DNA from 2 places in the Streptomyces sp. NPDC058469 genome. Region 1 is predicted to be linked to the other one. Evidence: riboswitches for the same ligand, from Rfam matches in the RefSeq annotation. Region 1 holds a riboswitch; the other holds the start of a gene.
The links. A riboswitch is a leader RNA that binds a small molecule or an ion and turns the genes downstream of it on or off. The one in region 1 is predicted to bind cobalamin.

Region 1 (9,756 bases):
CCGTCAAGCATCCGTCAGCGAGGCACCCGTACCCCCGCCCTGCGGGCATAGCTTCGAGGAGCGCCCGGTCGATCCGGCCGGGCCCCGCACGTCACCTTCCACGAGGAGCCGCACGATGTCTCCAGTAGAGCAAGCCGAGCACACCGAGCATGCCGACGACCTCAAGGACCCCGAGGACTCCGAGCCCGCCGAACGGTTCCCGGCCGGACTTCTGTACGTCCCTGTCCGGTCGGGTCCCGCGGGCTGTACGGCCCGGTTCTTCCGTACTCCGCTGGGCGGCCGTACGGCGGTCGGCTTCACCTCGGCGGCGCGGCTCGCCGCCACTCTCGGCAGCGGGCAGGAAAGCATCAGGCTCTCCGAACCCGCGCTGCGCGCCCTCGCCGCACCGCTCGGCGTCACCGCTCTCACCGTCGACCCGCAGTTCTCCGCCCCGACGGCCGACCGTACGGCGGCCGCTGTGCGGGAGCGGGCGAACTCCTGGCGCCGCCGGCATCCCCAGCACGTCGGTGCCCTGCGGGTGACCGGCGCCGCCGCCGTCGTCGCCTGCCTGAACCTGCTGATCGGCTGAGGAGACCCCATGTCCATCCTGGACGCCCCGCTGCACGTCCTGCCCCAGCTCTCGGCGGACGACGCCGACAGCCTCTCCGTCTGGCCCCGCTCCACCCGCCCCTCCCCCGCCGGCGACCTCACCGTCGGCGGTGTCCCGCTCGCCGAGGCCGCCGACCGGTTCGGCACCCCTGTCTACGTCCTCGACGAGCAGGAGATCCGCGACCGCTGCCGTACGTACCGCACGGCGTTCCCGGACGCCGATGTCGTCTACGCGGCCAAGGCGTTCCTGTGCCGGGCGATGGCCCACTGGGTGCGGGAGGAGGGGCTCGGCCTCGACGTCTGCTCGGCGGGCGAACTCGCGCTCGCCGTCTCCACCGGCTTCCCGCCGGAGCGCATCGTGCTGCACGGCAACGCCAAGAGCCCCGACGACCTGCGCACCGCGCTCCGCCTCGGGGTCGGCCGGATCGTCGTCGACAGCACCTCGGAGATCGCCCGGCTGGCCGCGATCACGCCCGCCGACAGCCGCCAGAAGGTGATGGTGCGGGTGGTGCCCGGCGTCGCGGCCGGCGCCCACGTCAAGGTGCGCACCGGCACCGACGACCAGAAGTTCGGCCTGTCGATCACCGACGGCTCCGCGCAGCACGCCGTGACCCGGATCCTCGACCAGTCGCACCTCGAACTCGTGGGCCTGCACTGCCACATCGGCTCGCAGATCGCCACCACGAAGCCGTACGTCGCCGCAGTGCGGCGCATGGTCGGGCTGTTGGCCCGCATCCGCGACCAACACGGCGTCACCCTCCCGCAGTTGGACCTCGGCGGCGGTCACGCCATCGCCTACCGCCCCGGCGAGGAACGACTCGACATCTCCGTCCTCGCCGGCCGGGTCCGCGCCGAGCTCGAAGACGGCTGCGCCCGCACCGGGCTGCCCGTGCCCCGGCTCACCCTCGAACCGGGCCGGGCCATCGTCGGCCCCGCCGGGGTGGCTGTGTATCGGGTGCTCGCAGTGAAGCGCACCGGCGACCGCACGTTCGTCGCGGTCGACGGCGGCATGAGCGACAACCCCAGGCCCGCGCTCTACGGCGTGCGCTACGCACCCCGGCTCATCGGCCGCCCCGCCACCGCGCCACCCCGGCTGGTCACCGTCGTGGGCCGGCACTGCGAGGCGGGCGACATCCTCGCGGACGAGGTGGCGCTCCCCGGCGACGTACGCCCCGGTGACCTCCTCGCCGTACCGGCGGCCGGCGCATATCACCTGTCCATGGCGTCCGGTTACAACCTCGTCGGCCGTCCGCCGGTCGTCGCGGTGGCCGACGGGATCGCGCGCGTGCTCGTCCGCCGCGAGTCCCTGGACGACATGAACCGCAGGGACATCGGGCTGTAGCCCCTGGCAGGGAGGGCAGGAGGGGGTCGAGGAACTGGTCTAGACCGCACGGAGAGGTCAAGGTCACAGCCACGTCCTCTGCTGCTCACCTGCACATTTGCCCTAGCATCCGAGCATGACGGTCCTGCCCGACGACGGGCTCTCGCTGGCCGCCGAGTTCCCTGACGCGACCCATGAGCAGTGGCAACGCCTGGTGGAAGGCGTACTGCGCAAGTCGGGCAAGGAAGTCTCGGGCGCCGCAGCGGAAGACGCCCTGTCCACCTCGCTGGAGGACGGACTCCGCGCCCGTCCCCTGTACACCGCGGACGACTCCGCGCCCGATCCCGGCCTCCCCGGTTTCGCCCCCTTCGTACGGGGTGGCCGCGCCGAGGGCAACACCCTCGGCGGCTGGGACGTACGCCAGCGGCACACGACCGCGGACGGCACCGCGGTCCTCGGGGACCTGGAGAACGGCGTCACCTCGCTGTGGCTCGTCGTGGGCGAGCGCGGCATCCCGGTCGCGTCCCTCGGCAGCACCCTCGACGGCGTCTATCTCGACCTGGCGCCCGTCGTCCTCGACGCGGGAAGCGAAGTCGAGCCCGCGGCAGGCGAGTTGCTACGGCTGTACGAGGAGCGGGGTGTCGCGCGCGATGCCGCCCGCGGCAACCTCGGCGCCGACCCGCTGGGCTTCGCGGCCCGCACCGGGGACGAGGGCTTCGCCTTCGCGCCCGTCGCCGCGCTCGCCCGGCGCTGCGCCGAGGAGCACCCGGGGCTGCGCGCGCTGACGGTGGACGCGCTGCCGTACCACGAGGCCGGCGGTTCGGCGGCGCAGGAGTTGGGCGCGTCGCTGGCGACCGGTGTCGCCTATCTGCGTGAGCTGACCGAGGCGGGGCTGAGCGTCGAACAGGCCGTCGGCCAGCTGGAGTTCAGGTACGCGGCCACCGCCGACCAGTTCCTCACCATCGCCAAGTTGCGCGCGGCGCGCAGGCTGTGGGCGCGGGTGGCCGAGGTGTGCGGGGCGCCGGGCGGGCAGGTGCAGCACGCGGTGACCTCGCCGGTGATGATGTCCCGCCGCGACCCGTGGGTGAACATGCTGCGCACGACGGTAGCGACGCTGGCCGCCGGGGTGGGCGGCGCCGAGTCCGTCACCGTGCTGCCCTTCGACCACGCGCTCGGTCTGTCGGACGCGTTCGCGCGCCGGATCGCCCGCAACACCTCGACGATCCTGGTCGAGGAGTCGCATCTGTCCCGGGTGATCGACCCGGCGGGCGGCTCCTGGTATGTGGAGCAGCTCACGGACGAACTCGCCCACGCGGGCTGGGAGTTCTTCCAGCACATCGAGCAACAGGGCGGCCAGGCAGAGGTCTTGCGATCCGGCCGCCTCCGCGAGGACCTCGCCGCGACCTGGGCGGCCCGCAGCGCGAAACTCGCCAAGCGCCGCGAACCCATCACCGGCGTCAGCGAGTTCCCCAACCTCGCCGAGCGCCTCCCGGAGCGCGCACCCGCCCCCGCGGTCCCCTCCGGCGGGCTGCCGCGCGTGCGCCGCGACGAGGCCTACGAAGAACTCCGCGCCCGCTCCGACGCCCACCTCGCGGCGACCGGCTCCCGGCCGCGCGTCTTCCTGGCCGCGCTCGGCCCGGCCGCCGCGCACACCGCACGCCTCGCCTTCGCGTCGAACCTGTTCCAGGCGGGCGGCATCGAGCCCGTCACCGAGGGCGGGTTCGCGGACAGCGGGGCCACCGAGGCCTGCCTGTGCTCCAGCGACGCGCTGTACGAGGAGCAAGCGGCCGAGATCGCCGGGGAGTTGAGGTCGGCCGGTGCCCGGCACGTGTTCCTCGCGGGCCGTCCCGGGCAGTACTCAGGTGTCGACGCGTATGTCTTCGCGGGCTGCGACGCCGTAGCCGTGCTCTCCGCCACCCTCGACCGCATGGGAGTGTCCTGATGGCAGCGATGGGGCGCATCCCCGACTTCTCCGGGATCGAGCTGGGGGCCCCGGCCGCCGACGCCGGTGCCGACGAGTGGCGCGACGCCGTCAAGAAGGCGGCCGGCGGCGACGACCTCCTCTGGGAGACCCCGGAGGGCATCGCGGTCAAACCCCTGTACACCGGGCAGGACTTGGAGGGCCTGGACTTCCTGGCCACCTACCCGGGCATCGCGCCGTATCTGCGCGGCCCGTACCCGACGATGTACGTCAACCAGCCCTGGACGATCCGCCAGTACGCGGGCTTCTCCACGGCCGAGGAGTCCAACGCCTTCTACCGGCGCAATCTCGCGGCCGGTCAGAAGGGCCTGTCGGTCGCCTTCGACCTGCCCACGCACCGGGGTTACGACAGCGACCACCCGCGCGTGACCGGTGACGTCGGCATGGCGGGCGTGGCGATCGACTCGATCTACGACATGCGGCAGCTCTTCGACGGCATCCCGCTGGACAAGATGACCGTGTCGATGACGATGAACGGCGCCGTGCTGCCGGTACTGGCGCTCTACATCGTGGCGGCGGAGGAACAGGGCGTGCCGCCAGAGAAGTTGGCCGGGACCATCCAGAACGACATCCTCAAGGAGTTCATGGTCCGCAACACCTACATCTATCCGCCGAAGCCGTCGATGCGGATCATCTCCGACATCTTCGCCTACACCTCGCAGCGGATGCCCCGCTACAACTCCATCTCCATCTCCGGCTACCACATCCAAGAGGCGGGCGCGACGGCCGACTTGGAGCTGGCGTACACCCTCGCCGACGGGGTGGAGTACATCCGGGCGGGCCGGGAGGCGGGGATGGACGTGGACGCGTTCGCGCCCCGGCTCTCCTTCTTCTGGGCGATCGGCATGAACTTCTTCATGGAGATCGCGAAGATGCGCGCGGCCCGGCTGCTCTGGGCCAGGCTGGTCAAACAGTTCGACCCGCAGAACGCCAAGTCCCTCTCCCTGCGCACCCATTCGCAGACCTCGGGCTGGTCGCTGACCGCGCAGGACGTCTTCAACAACGTGACGCGCACATGCGTCGAGGCGATGGCGGCGACCCAGGGCCACACCCAGTCGCTGCACACCAACGCCCTCGACGAGGCCCTCGCCCTGCCCACCGACTTCTCCGCGCGCATCGCCCGAAACACCCAGCTCCTGATCCAGCAGGAGTCCGGCACGACCCGCGTGATCGACCCGTGGGGCGGCAGCGCGTACGTCGAGAAGCTGACGTACGACCTCGCGCGCCGCGCCTGGCAGCACATCGAGGAGGTCGAGGCCGCGGGCGGTATGGCCAAGGCCATCGACGCGGGCATCCCCAAGCTGCGCATCGAGGAGGCCGCGGCCCGCACCCAGGCCCGCATCGACTCCGGACGCCAGCCGGTCATCGGCGTCAACAAGTACCGCGTGGAGACCGACGAGCAGATCGACGTCCTCAAGGTCGACAACTCCTCCGTACGCACCCAACAGATCGAGAAACTACGGCGGTTGCGCGCGGAGCGCGACGAACAGGTCTGCCAGGACTCACTCCACGCCCTGACCCGCGCGGCCGAAGGCACCGGAAACCTCCTGGAGCTGGCGGTGAACGCGGCCCGCGCGAAGGCGACGGTCGGCGAGATCTCCGACGCGCTGGAGAAGGTGTACGGGCGGCACGCGAGCCAGATCCGTACGATCTCCGGTGTGTACCGCACCGAAGCCGGCGAGTCCCCGTCCGTCGAGCGCACCCGCACCCTCGTGGCCGAGTTCGAGGAGTCCGAGGGCCGCCGCCCCCGCATCCTGGTCGCCAAGATGGGCCAGGACGGCCACGACCGCGGTCAGAAGGTGATCGCCACCGCCTTCGCCGACCTCGGCTTCGACGTCGACGTCGGCCCGCTGTTCCAGACCCCCGGCGAGGTGGCCCGCCAGGCCGTAGAGGCGGACGTGCACATCGTCGGGGTCTCGTCCCTCGCCGCCGGACACCTCACCCTCGTACCGGCGTTGAAGGAGTCCCTCGCCGAGGAGGGCCGCGAGGACATCATGATCGTGGTGGGCGGGGTGATCCCGCCGCAGGACGTGCCCACGCTCCTGGAGATGGGCGCGGCGGCCGTGTTCCCGCCCGGGACGGTGATCCCGGACGCGGCCCACGACCTGGTGAAGCGGCTGGCCACCGACCTCGGGCACACCCCGTGATCGAGGTCGACACCTATGTGAAGGGCGTACTCGACGGCAAGCGGGCGCTGGTGGCCCGCGCCATCACGCTCGTCGAGTCGACCAAACCCCAACACCGGGTCATGGCACAGGAGTTGCTGACCGAACTACTTCCGCACAGCGGCCAGGCCCGGCGGATCGGCATCAGCGGTGTGCCCGGTGTCGGCAAGTCGACGTTCATCGACGCGTTCGGCACGCTGCTCACCTCGCTCGGCTTCCGGGTCGCGGTGCTCGCCGTGGACCCGTCGTCGAGCCGCACGGGCGGATCGATCCTCGGCGACAAGACCCGCATGGAACGCCTGGCCGTCGACCCGGCGGCCTTCGTCCGCCCCTCCCCCACCGCGGGCACACTCGGCGGCGTCGCGAAGGCGACCCGCGAGTCGATCGTGGTGATGGAGGCGGCGGGCTACGACGTCGTCCTCGTCGAGACGGTCGGCGTCGGCCAGTCGGAGACCGCCGTAGCGAACATGGTCGACTCCTTCCTTCTCCTGACCCTCGCCCGCACCGGCGACCAGTTGCAGGGCATCAAGAAGGGCGTCCTGGAGCTGGCGGACGTCATCGCCGTCAACAAGGCGGACGGCCCGCACGAGCGCGACGCGCGGGGCGCGGCACGGGAGTTGGCAGGCGCGCTGCGCCTGATGCACCCCGCCGACGCGGCCTGGACCCCACCGGTACTGAGCTGCAGCGCCCGCGAGGGCACCGGCCTGGACACGGTCTGGGAGCGCCTGGAACAGCACCGGTCGCTGCTGGACTCCACGGGCCGCCTTGCCGCAAAGCGCAGCGAGCAGCAGGTGGACTGGACGTGGACGATGGTCCGCGATGAACTCCTGGGCAGGCTGCACTCGGATCCGACGGTACGTGCGCTGACTCCGGACCTCGAACGCCAGGTACGCGAGGGCGAGTTGACGGCAACACTGGCGGCCGAACAAATCCTGAGAGCGTTCGGCACCGGCCCAAGCTGACTCGGCTCCGCACTTGGATCAGGGCCGACTGTGTCCACCTTGTTTTCAGGGGCGCGGGGCTGTATCGATTTGCGGCTCAGCCGCGTGGGCGCGACCAGCCCCCACCGGGCCGGCAGACAAAAATCGACGCAACCACCCCCCACCCTTTAGGCTGGCGGCGCAGCTGGTTCGCCCCGTCAGCCAGACGGAACGCGTCGCAAGAGGGAACCCGGTGAAATTCCGGGACTGCCCCGCAGCGGTAAGCGGGAACGACCGCCGTCATACGCACTGGGCCCGGAGAAAAGGACCTGGGAAGCGACGGCCAGTAGGTGGCCTCCGGTTAAAAAAAGAGGCCGTGCCCGCAAGTCCGAAGACCTGCCACCTGCCCGCACGCGAAGCATTCGCGCGCGGAATCCCGGTGACCTCGTGGGCGGGTCGGCGCACATATCGGCGGGCACAGTTCACCGTGCGTCCGCCCGATTCGTCGCACCTTCGCGCTCACGTCCCGCCGGGATCCAGGGAGATATCTCGCGAAGGAGATTTCCGTGACAGCGAAGTCCGCAGCCGCGGCAGCACGGGCCACCGTGTACGGCTACCCCCGTCAGGGCCGGGGCCGGGAACTGAAGAAGGCCATCGAGGGCTACTGGAAGGGCCGCGTCGACGCCGACGCCCTCCGGACCACCGCCGCCGAACTGCGCCGCACCAACTGGCAGCAGCTGGCCGAGGCCGGCATCCACGAAGTGCCCACCGGCGACTTCTCGTACTACGACCACGTCCTGGACACCAGCGTCATGGTCGGCGCGATCCCCGAACGACACCGCGCCGCCGTCGAACTCGACGCGCTGGACGGGTACTTCGCGATGGCGCGCGGCACCCAGGACGTGGCGCCGCTGGAGATGACGAAGTGGTTTGACACCAACTACCACTATCTGGTGCCCGAGTTGGGCCCGGACACCGTCTTCACCACCGACTCCACCAAGCAGGTGGCGGAGTTGAAGGAGGCCCTCGCCCTGGGCCTGACCGCCCGTCCCGTCCTGGTCGGCCCGGTCACCTACCTCCTGCTCGCCAAGCCCGCACCGGGAGTTGCGGCGGGCTTCGATCCGCTGACCCTGCTGGACCGGCTGCTGCCCGTGTACGCCGAGGTCCTCGCCGACCTGCGGGCGGCGGGCGCGGAGTGGGTGCAGCTCGACGAGCCCGCCCTGGTCCAGGACCGCACCCCGGCCGAACTGAACGCCGCCGCACGCGCATACCGTGACCTCGGAGGCCTCACCGACCGGCCGAAGCTCCTGGTCGCCTCCTACTTCGACCGGCTCGGCGAGGCACTGCTCGTCCTCGCGAAGGCTCCGGTGGAGGGCCTCGCGCTCGACTTCACCGAGTCCGCAGCCGCCAACCTGGACGCCCTCGCCGCGGTGGGCGGGCTGCCCGGCAAGCGGCTGGTCGCGGGCGTGGTCAACGGCCGTAACGTCTGGGTCAACGATCTCACCAAGTCCCTTGCCATACTGGGCACGTTGCTCGGGCTGGCCGACCGGGTCGACGTGGCCGCCTCCTGCTCGCTCCTCCATGTGCCGCTCGACGCATCCGCCGAGCGGGACATCGAGCCGCAGATCCTGCGCTGGCTCGCGTTCGCGCGGCAGAAGACGAGCGAGATCGTCACGCTCGCCAAGGGCCTGGCCCAGGGCGCCGACACGATCGCCGCCGAACTCGCCGCCAACCGCGCCGACTTGGCCTCCCGCGCCGGTTCGGCGCTCACCCGCGACCCCGCCGTACGGGCTCGGGCCGCCGCGGTCACGGACGCCGACGCCCGCCGCTCCCAGCCGTACGACGAACGGACCACGGCACAGCGCACGCGTCTCGGGCTGCCGACGCTGCCCACGACCACGATCGGCTCGTTCCCGCAGACCGCCGAACTGCGCACCGCGCGGGCCGACTTGAGGGCGCGACGGATCGACACGGCCGGTTACGAGGAGCGCGTCAAGGCCGAGATCCAGGAGGTGATCTCGTTCCAGGAGAAGACCGGCCTTGACGTCCTCGTGCACGGCGAGCCCGAACGCAACGACATGGTCCAGTACTTCGCCGAGCAACTGACGGGCTACCTCGCCACGCAGCACGGCTGGGTCCAGTCCTACGGCACCCGTTACGTCCGTCCGCCGATCCTGGCCGGCGACATCTCCCGCCCGGAACCGATGACGGTGCGCTGGACGGCGTACGCCCAGTCGCTCACCGGCCGTCCGGTCAAGGGCATGCTCACCGGACCGGTCACCATGCTCGCCTGGTCCTTCGTCCGCGACGACCTGCCGCTCGGCGACACCGCCCGGCAGGTCGCTCTCGCCCTGCGCGACGAGGTCAACGACCTTGAGGCCGCCGGGACTTCGGTCATCCAGGTCGACGAACCCGCACTGCGCGAGACCCTGCCGCTGCGGGCCGCCGACCACCCCGCCTATCTCGCGTGGGCCACGGAGGCGTTCCGGCTCACCACCGGCGGGGTGCGGCCGGAGACGCAGGTCCACACCCATATGTGCTACGCCGAGTTCGGCGACATCGTGCAGGCCATCGACGACCTCGACGCGGACGTCATCAGCCTGGAGGCGGCCCGCTCGCACATGCAGGTCGCGAGCGAACTGGCCGAGCACGGCTATCCGCGCGAGGCGGGACCGGGTGTCTACGACATCCACTCCCCGCGCGTACCGAGCACGGCCGAGGCAGCGGCCCTGCTGCGCAAGGGACTTGAGGCCATCCCGCCGGAGCGGCTGTGGGTCAACC
Region 2 (9,756 bases), on a different contig from region 1:
GGTGAACGACGGCGTGAACGGCGTCGCCCTCGGCGTCTTCATCTTCTTCTTCCTGGCCGTCACGGCCCTGGGCTTCCTCGCCGCGCGCTGGCGCCGGGCCGACAACGAGCAGAGCCTCGACGAATGGGGCCTGGGCGGACGGTCGTTCGGCACCTGGGTCACCTGGTTCCTGCTCGGCGGCGACCTCTACACGGCGTATACGTTCGTGGCGGTCCCGGCGGCGGTCTACGCGGCGGGCGCGGCCGGCTTCTTCGCCGTGCCCTACACGATCCTCGTGTACCCGCTGATCTTCACGTTCCTGCCCCGCCTCTGGTCGGTGTCGCACAAGCACGGATACGTGACGACGTCCGACTTCGTGCGCGGGCGCTTCGGCTCGAAGGGGCTGTCGCTGGCGGTCGCGGTCACCGGAATCCTCGCGACGATGCCGTACATCGCGCTCCAACTGGTCGGCATCCAGGCCGTGTTGGACGTCATGGGGGTGGGCGGCAGCGCGAACTCCAACTGGTTCGTGAAGGACCTGCCGCTGCTGATCGCGTTCGCCGTGCTGGCCGCGTACACCTACTCGTCCGGCCTGCGGGCGCCCGCGCTGATCGCGTTCGTGAAGGACGGGCTGATCTACATCGTGATCACGGTGGCGATCATCTACATCCCGATCAAGCTCGGCGGCTTCGACGACATCTTCAGCAAGGCGGGCGCCAAGTTCAAGGCGGCGGGAGCGGGCGGCCTGGTACCCGCACCGGCGGGCCAATGGACGTACGCCACACTGGCGTTGGGCTCGGCGCTGGCCCTGTTCATGTACCCGCACTCGATCACGGCCACGCTCTCCTCGAAGAGCCGCAACGTGATCCGCCGCAACACCACGATCCTGCCGCTGTATTCACTGATGCTGGGCCTGCTCGCGCTGCTCGGCTTCATGGCGATCGCGGCCGGAGTCAAGGTCACCAACGGGCAGTTGGCGATCCCGCAGCTGTTCGAGAACATGTTCCCGGACTGGTTCGCGGGCGTGGCCTTCGCGGCGATCGGCATCGGAGCGCTCGTGCCCGCGGCGATCATGTCCATCGCGGCGGCGAACCTCTTCACCCGCAACATCTACAAGGACTTCATCAAACCGGACGCGACCCCGGCCCAGGAGACCAAGGTCTCCAAGATCGTCTCACTCCTGGTGAAGGTCGGCGCCCTGGCCTTCGTCCTCACCATGGACAAGACGGTCGCCATCAACTTCCAGCTCCTGGGCGGCATCTGGATCCTCCAGACCTTCCCGGCCCTGGTGGGCGGCCTCTTCACCCGCTGGTTCCACCGCTGGGCCCTCCTCGCCGGCTGGGCGGTCGGCATGATCTACGGCACCCTCGCCGCCTACGGCGTCGCCTCCCCGACCCAGGACCACTTCGGCGGCTCGTCCAAGGAGATCCCCGGCATCGGCGAGATCGGCTACATCGGCCTGACGGCGTTCGTGCTGAACGTCGTGGTGACGGTGGTCCTCACGTTCGCTCTGAAGGCCCTCAAGGCGCCGGACGGTATCGACGAGACAAGCCCGGCCGACTACACAGCGGACGCGGGCGACCCGGGAGTGAAGGAGGAGCTCCCTGTGATCGCCGGTCACTGAGGTTCCCAAGGGGCACGGGGCTGTATCGATATGCGGCTCCGCCGCGTGGGCACGCCCAGCCACAACGAACCCGCAGCGGGCCACCGAGAGCACCCCCTCGGCGGCCCGCTGTTCGTACACACTGATCCACATGGACATCCAAATCCGCCGAGCGAACCCCACCGAATACGAACCCCTCGGCACCCTCACAGCCCAGGCCTACCTAGAAGACGGCCTACTCGACTACGGCGAGACCGACCCCTACCTCCCCGTGCTGAAGGACGTGGCAAGCCGAGCCGCAGCCGCCGAGATCCTCGTCGCGGTGGACGGCGACCACCTCCTCGGCGGCGTCACCTTCGTCCCCGGCCCCGGCCCCGTCGCAGACATAGCGCGCCCCGGAGAGACGGAAATCCGCGCCCTCGCAATCCACCGCACGGCCCGCGGCCGAGGCGCCGGCGAGGCCCTCGTCCGCGCCTGCGTCGACCGCGCACGGGCCACCGAGGGCTGCACAGCCGTAGTTCTCTCGACCCAGTCGGCCATGCACGCGGCCCACCGCATCTACGAACGCCTGGGTTTCGTCCGCACCCCCGACCGCGACTGGAACCCCGTGCCGCACCTGGACGATCTCACTCTGCTCACCTATCAGCTGACACTCTGAAACCACCGCGACACAACATCTGGTGGTGGCGTGACGGGTGAGCACAAGATGTATGCTCATGCTCGCTGTCGCCGCAGGGGAATCCGGTGCGAATCCGGAACTGTCCCGCAACGGTGTACTTGCGTGCATATGCACGCCTGGTCAGTCCGAGGACCTGCCGACGGCGCGCGTCCGGCCACCCGGCCAGGGCGCATGACGTCCGGGCCTCGTGGAGTGGGCCGGTGGACGCGACGCCCCGTGCGCTCGTGTGCTGCCGCCTGCCCTCAGCGAGGCCCCGTGCCGAGCGAGGGAGAGCCCCACCGTGACCATCGCGCCAGCAGAGCCGGCATCAGCGACCCAGGCGAACGAGGCGGCCGGAACCGGAACCACCGTTCTTGGAACGGCCGTTCCCGGAGCGACCGTTCCCGGAGCCGACGGCCCCGGTGCCGCGATCCTGCGGACCCTGACCGAGCTGACCGCCGACCTCCCCGACGCCGACCCCGGCCGGGTCGCCGCCGCCACGTTGCGCGGCCGGTCCGCGCACGCGGACGTGGCGGAACTGCGCGAGCTGGCCACGGAGGCGGCCGCCGGCCTCATCTCCGAGGACCCCGTCTACTCCCGCCTCGCCGCCCGGCTGCTGACGATCAGCATCGCCGCCGAGGCCGCCTCCCAGGGCGTCACGACGTTCACCGAGTCCGTCGCCGTGGGCCACCGCGAGGGCCTCATCGCCGACCGCACCGCCGAGTTCGCCCAGCTGCACGCGGCCCGCCTCGACGCGCTGATCGACACCGAGGCCGACGACCGCTTCGGCTACTTCGGCCTGCGCACCCTGTACAGCCGTTACCTCCTGCGGCACCCGATCACCCGCAAGGTCATCGAGACCCCCCAGCACTTCATGCTGCGCGTGGCGTCCGGCCTCGCGGAGAACGACGGCAACCGCGCCCTGGACGAAGTCGCCGCGCTCTACCGCCTGATGAGCCGCCTGGACTACCTCCCGTCCTCCCCCACGCTCTTCAACTCCGGCACCCGGCACCCCCAGATGTCGTCCTGCTACCTCCTCGACTCCCCGCTGGACGAGCTGGACTCCATCTACGACCGCTACCACCAGGTCGCCCGACTCTCGAAGCACGCCGGCGGCATCGGACTGTCGTACTCCCGCATCCGCAGCCGCGGTTCGCTGATCCGCGGGACGAACGGGCACTCCAACGGCATCGTCCCGTTCCTGAAGACGCTGGACGCCTCGGTCGCCGCGGTGAACCAGGGCGGCCGGCGCAAGGGTGCCGCCGCGGTGTACCTGGAGACCTGGCACTCCGACATCGAGGAGTTCCTGGAGCTGCGGGACAACACGGGTGAGGACGCCCGTCGTACGCACAACCTGAACCTGGCGCACTGGATCCCGGACGAGTTCATGCGCCGGGTGAACGAGAACGGCGACTGGTCGCTCTTCTCCCCCGCCGACGTGCCCGAGCTGGTCGACCTGTGGGGCGACGAGTTCGACGCCGCGTACCGCAAGGCCGAGGCGCAGGGGCTGGCCAAGAAGACCATCCCGGCCCGCGACCTCTACGGCCGCATGATGCGCACCCTCGCGCAGACCGGCAACGGCTGGATGACCTTCAAGGACGCGGCCAACCGCACCGCCAACCAGACGGCCGAGCCGGGCCACACGGTCCACTCCTCCAACCTCTGCACGGAGATCCTGGAGGTCACGGACGACGGCGAGACGGCGGTCTGCAACCTGGGGTCGGTGAACCTGGGCGCGTTCGTGGTCGACGGTGACATCGACTGGGAGCGGCTGGACGAGACGGTCCGCACGGCCGTCACCTTCCTCGACCGTGTCGTGGACATCAACTTCTACCCGACCGAGCAGGCGGGCCGTTCCAACGCCCGCTGGCGTCCGGTGGGCCTGGGCGCGATGGGCCTCCAGGACGTCTTCTTCAAGCTGCGCGTCCCCTTCGACTCACCGCGGGCCCAGGCGCTGTCCACCCGTATCGCCGAGCGCATGATGCTCGCCGCGTACGAGGCGTCCGCCGAACTCGCCGAGCGCAACGGCCCGCTCCCGGCCTGGGAGAAGACCCGTACGGCCCGCGGTGTCCTGCACCCCGACCACTACGGCGTGGAGCTCACCTGGCCCGAGCGCTGGGCCGCGCTGCGGGAACGTATCGCCCAAGTCGGCATGCGCAACAGCCTGTTGCTGGCCATCGCGCCCACCGCCACCATCGCGTCCATCGCGGGCGTGTACGAGTGCATCGAGCCGCAGGTCTCCAACCTGTTCAAGCGCGAGACGCTGTCCGGCGAGTTCCTCCAGGTCAACTCCTACCTGGTGAACGAGTTGAAGCAGCTCGGCGTGTGGGACGCGCAGACCCGGGAGGCGCTGCGCGAGGCCAACGGCTCGGTGCAGGGCTTCACTTGGGTGCCGCAGGACGTCCGCGACCTGTACCGCACGGCGTGGGAGATCCCGCAGCGCGGCCTGATCGACATGGCCGCCGCCCGCACCCCGTTCCTGGACCAGTCCCAGTCCCTGAACCTGTTCCTGGAGACGCCGACGATCGGCAAGCTCTCCTCGATGTACGCGTACGCCTGGAAGCAGGGCCTGAAGACGACGTACTACCTGCGCTCCCGCCCGGCGACCCGCATCGCCCGCGCGGCCCAGGCCCAAGCCCAACCCACCGCCCCCGTACAGCAGTTGACCCCCGACGAGGACGCGGTTGCCTGCTCCCTTGAGAACCCCGAGTCCTGCGAGGCGTGCCAGTAGATGAGCTCCACCGAAAAGAACCTCCTCGACCCGGGCTTCGAGCTGACCCTCCGCCCCATGCGCTACCCGGACTTCTACGAGCGCTACCGGGACGCGATCAAGAACACCTGGACCGTCGAGGAGGTCGACCTCCACTCGGACGTCGCCGACCTCGCGAAGCTGACGCCGGGTGAGCAGCACATGATCGGCCGGCTGGTCGCGTTCTTCGCGACGGGCGACTCGATCGTGGCGAACAACCTCGTGCTGACGCTGTACAAGCACATCAACTCCCCCGAGGCGCGGCTGTACTTGAGCCGCCAGCTCTTCGAGGAAGCGGTGCACGTCCAGTTCTACCTGACCCTGCTGGACACCTACCTCCCGAACCCGGAGGACAGGGCGGCCGCCTTCGACGCGGTGGAGAACATCCCCTCCATCCGCGAGAAGGCCGAGTTCTGCTTCCGGTGGATCAACGAGGTCGAGAAGCTGGACAGCCTCCAGACCCAGGCCGACCGCCGCCGCTTCCTCCTCAACCTGATCTGCTTCGCCGCGTGCATCGAAGGGCTGTTCTTCTACGGGGCGTTCGCGTACGTCTACTGGTTCCGCAGCCGGGGGTTGCTGCACGGCCTGGCGACGGGGACGAATTGGGTTTTCCGGGACGAGACCATGCACATGAGCTTCGCCTTCGAGGTGGTCGACACCGTCCGCAAGGAGGAGCCGGAGCTCTTCGACGACCAACTCCGGCAGCAGGTCACGGACATGCTGAAGGAAGCGGTCGAGGCGGAGCTGCAGTTCGGGCGCGACCTGTGTGGTGAGGGTCTGCCGGGCATGAACACCGACTCGATGCGCCAGTACCTGGAGTGCGTCGCGGACCAGCGCCTCCAGCGGCTGGGCTTCGCCCCGGTCTACGGCTCCGAGAACCCCTTCTCCTTCATGGAGTTGCAGGGCGTCCAGGAGCTGACCAACTTCTTCGAGCGCCGCCCCTCGGCGTACCAGGTCGCGGTGGAGGGCACGGTCGACCTGGACGAGGACTTCTAGTCCTCTTGGTCGAGGACGCGTAGCCGTCTTGGACGAGGACCCCCAGCCCTCCTTATCTGTGTCTTACTTCGCGGACGGCCCATGGAGCTTCCATGGGCCGTCCATGGAGTTTCTATGGAGCGGCAAAGTTCATGGGGTGCGTCTGTTCGCGGTCTCGTCGCCCCGGCTACGTTCTGCCCGTCCTGTTCATGTCATTTACCAATGACCCCACAGGACGTTCAAAGTGTCATGCCCATGACGACGTCTACCGCCGCCGCTACGCGCGTCACAGGCCTGCCACCACGCCGAGGAACCCCACTCCAACGATGGAGGCAGTACCCCATGCGTGAGAAGCCCAGACGGAGTCTGCGAAGACTGCTGACCGCCGCCATACCCGCCCTCACCCTCAGCGTCTTCGGGCTCGTGGCGGCCTCCCCCGCCGACGCGCAGCCCGCCCCCCAGGCAGCCGTCCAGTCCGCCCAGGTCTCCAAGGTCACCCAGAACTCCAAGGCCCTGACCGCCCCCGCGGCCCAGGCCGTCCACTCGACCGGCAAGGCCGGCCAGAAGGTGCCGACCGAGCGCCTCTGCGCGACCGCGGCCCCCGGTTCGGCGTCCTGCTTCGCCCAGCGGCGCACCGACATCAAGCAGCAACTGGCCGCCGCCGTGCACTCGGACGCGGCCGCGGCCGTCTCCGGCCTGAGCCCGGCCAACCTGCACAGCGCGTACGCGCTTCCCTCGACCGGCGGCTCCGGCCTGACGGTCGCGGTGGTCGACGCGTACAACGACCCCAACGCGGCCTCGGACCTGGCCACGTACCGTTCCAACTTCGGCCTGTCGGCCTGCACCGTGGCCAGCGGCTGCTTCAAGCAGGTCAGCCAGACCGGCTCGACCACCTCCCTGCCGACGAACGACACCGGCTGGGCGGGCGAGGAAGCGCTCGACATCGACATGGTCAGCGCGGTCTGCCCGAACTGCAACATCATCCTGGTGGAGGCCACTTCGGCCACCGACTCCGACCTCGGCACCGCCGAGAACGAGGCCGTCACCCTGGGTGCGAAGTTCGTCTCCAACAGCTGGGGCGGCTCCGAGGCCTCCTCGCAGACCTCCGAGGACACCGCGTACTTCAAGCACCCGGGCGTCGCGATCACCGTCTCCTCCGGTGACAGCGCCTACGGCGCCGAGTACCCGGCAACGTCCCAGTACGTCACGGCAGTCGGCGGCACCGCCCTCTCCACGTCCTCCAGCACGCGTGGCTGGACCGAGTCCGTGTGGAAGACCAGCAGCACCGAGGGCACCGGCTCCGGCTGCTCCGCCTACGACGCGAAGCCGACCTGGCAGACCGACACGGGCTGCACCAAGCGCATGGAGGCCGACGTCTCCGCCGTCGCCGACCCCGCCACCGGCGTGGCCGTCTACGACACCTACGGCGGCTCCGGCTGGGCGGTCTACGGCGGCACCAGCGCCTCGTCCCCGATCATCGCGGGCGTCTACGCGCTGGCCGGCGCCCCCGGCTCCAGCGACTACCCGGCGAAGTACCCCTACTCCCACACCTCGAACCTGTACGACATCACCAGCGGCAACAACGGCACGTGCTCCACGAGTTACTTCTGCACCGCGGGCACCGGCTACGACGGCCCGACCGGCTGGGGCACCCCGGACGGCACCGCCGCCTTCACCTCCGGCACCACCACGGGCAACACGGTGACCGTCACCAACCCGGGCAGCCAGTCCACGGTGACCGGCTCCACGGCCAGCCTGCAGATCTCCGCCTCGGACAGCGCGAGCGCGACCCTCACCTACAGCGCGAGCGGGCTGCCGACCGGTCTGTCGATCAGCAGCTCGACCGGGCTGATCTCCGGCACCGCGTCCACCGCCGGCACCTACGCCGTCACGGTGACCGCGACCGACTCCACCGGCGCCTCCGGCTCGGCCTCCTTCACCTGGACGGTCAGCACCTCCGGTGGCGGCGGCACCTGCACCTCGACGCAGCTGCTGGGCAACGCGGGCTTCGAGTCCGGCAGCACGACCTGGACCGCGAGCAGCGGGGTCATCACCAACGACACCGGCGAGGCCGCGCACGCGGGCTCGTACTACGCGTGGCTCGACGGCTACGGCTCGACCCACACCGACACACTGTCCCAGTCGGTGACCGTCCCGTCCGGCTGCACGGGCACGACCTTCACCTTCTACCTGCACATCGACACCGCGGAGACCAGCACCAGCACGGCTTACGACAAGCTGACGGTCACCGCCGGATCCACCACCCTGGCCACCTACTCCAACCTCAACGCGGCCAGCGGATACGTCGCGAAGTCCTTCAGCCTGTCCTCCTTCGCCGGCACCACCGTCTCGCTGAAGTTCAGCGGCGTCGAGGACTCCTCCCTCCAGACCAGCTTCGTCCTCGACGACACCGCCGTGACGACCAGCTGACCCCCGCATGAGCTGGACCCCGGTCGTCTCGCAGCGGCCGGGGTCCTGTCATGCCAGTCCTGTCATGTCCACGGATATTTCACCGTTCACGAGGGATCCGGATGCGTCCGTGACACGTCAAAGGGGCAAAGGAGGCCCCCATGCGTCGATCGATTCTTGGTCCGTCCCTGGCCGTCGCCACCCTGGCGCTCGCCCTCACGGGCTGCGGCACGAAGTCCGACACCGGCAGCGGCAGTGTGTCGCCGTCGTCCTCCCCCACCCCGAGCAAGAGCCGGTCGGCCTGTACGGCGAAGGAGACCCTCGCCGCCACCGACACGAACGGCACGTTCTGTCTGACGACCGGCACCACCGTCCGCATCCTGCTGGACGGGACGACCACCCGGCCCTGGGCGCCGGTGAAGACCGTCGGCACCGGTCTGAAGGCCACCAACAGCGGGATCCTGATCCGGCCCGGCGACGCGAGCAACGCGTACGAGGCGGTCTCGGCCGGGACCGTGAAGCTCACGTCGTCCCGGCCGCTGTGTGCGACCGCGCCGCACAAGATCTCGTGCAAGGGCATTCAGGAATGGTCGGTCACCGTCGTGGTGTCGAAGCCATGATCCGGTGGGCGGTCCGGATCTGACGGTCGATGCGCCGGTCGTGCGCGATGCCGAGCAGCGACGGGAAGGTCACGGCCACGAAGATGCCGACGACGGTGAGGAGGGCGATGAGGTTGTCCATGGCTGTGTTCATGGACATGAGTCTCGTCCTGTTGACTCCTTACCGTGAGTGGCAGGACTGCCGTACACCCTCGATTTACTGCCACATGCGGCGCACACTGGCAGCATGCTGAAGAACGTGGCCGTGGTCCTGCTCGACGGAGTGCACCCCTTCGAACTCGGCGTCGTCTGCGAGGTGTTCGGCCTCGACCGCAGCGACGAGGGGCTGCCGGTCTACGACTTCGCGGTCGCCTCGGCCGAGGGGCCGACGCTCACCACCCACGCGGGCTTCTCCCTGGCCGTCGAGCACGGCCTGGAACGCCTGGAGAGCGCGGACCTCATCGCCGTACCGGCCGGCGCGACCTACGCGGCCCGGGAGTACCCGGAGGAACTCCTCGACGCCCTACGACGGGCCGTGGACCGGGGTGCCCGGGTGCTCAGCGTCTGTTCGGGCGTGTTCGTGCTGGCCGCCGCCGGGCTGCTGGACGGGCGGCGGTGCGCGGTGCACTGGCACCACGCGGAGCTGCTCGCCCGGCGGTATCCGAAGGTCGTCGTGGAGCCCGATGTGCTGTACGTCGACGCGGACCCGGTGATCACCTCGGCGGGCACCGCGGCCGGTATCGACGCCTGTCTGCACATCGTGCGCAAGGAGCAGGGGCCGGAG

Region 2: it holds a riboswitch for cobalamin, as region 1 does, so the genes downstream of both, ACFWP5_RS11065 (ribonucleoside-diphosphate reductase subunit alpha) here and metE (5-methyltetrahydropteroyltriglutamate--homocysteine S-methyltransferase) in region 1, are expected to answer to the same signal.

What each region holds. Positions count from the first base shown of each region.
Region 1 covers NZ_JBHXME010000079.1:36,491-46,246, forward strand. The annotation lists gene ACFWP5_RS29430 (SAV_915 family protein) at 116-568, shown strand; gene lysA (diaminopimelate decarboxylase) at 578-1,930, shown strand; gene ACFWP5_RS29440 (methylmalonyl-CoA mutase family protein) at 2,046-3,851, shown strand; gene scpA (methylmalonyl-CoA mutase) at 3,851-6,037, shown strand; gene meaB (methylmalonyl Co-A mutase-associated GTPase MeaB) at 6,034-7,017, shown strand; cobalamin riboswitch at 7,165-7,394, shown strand; gene metE (5-methyltetrahydropteroyltriglutamate--homocysteine S-methyltransferase) at 7,542-9,756, shown strand, end outside.
Region 2 covers NZ_JBHXME010000016.1:23,615-33,370, forward strand. The annotation lists gene ACFWP5_RS11050 (DUF3311 domain-containing protein) at 1-5, shown strand, start outside; gene mctP (monocarboxylate uptake permease MctP) at 2-1,603, shown strand; gene ACFWP5_RS11060 (GNAT family N-acetyltransferase) at 1,734-2,240, shown strand; cobalamin riboswitch at 2,258-2,417, shown strand; gene ACFWP5_RS11065 (ribonucleoside-diphosphate reductase subunit alpha) at 2,542-4,971, shown strand; gene ACFWP5_RS11070 (ribonucleotide-diphosphate reductase subunit beta) at 4,972-5,985, shown strand; gene ACFWP5_RS11075 (putative Ig domain-containing protein) at 6,307-8,394, shown strand; gene ACFWP5_RS11080 (hypothetical protein) at 8,535-8,993, shown strand; gene ACFWP5_RS11085 (hypothetical protein) at 8,968-9,132, opposite strand; gene ACFWP5_RS11090 (GlxA family transcriptional regulator) at 9,220-9,756, shown strand, end outside.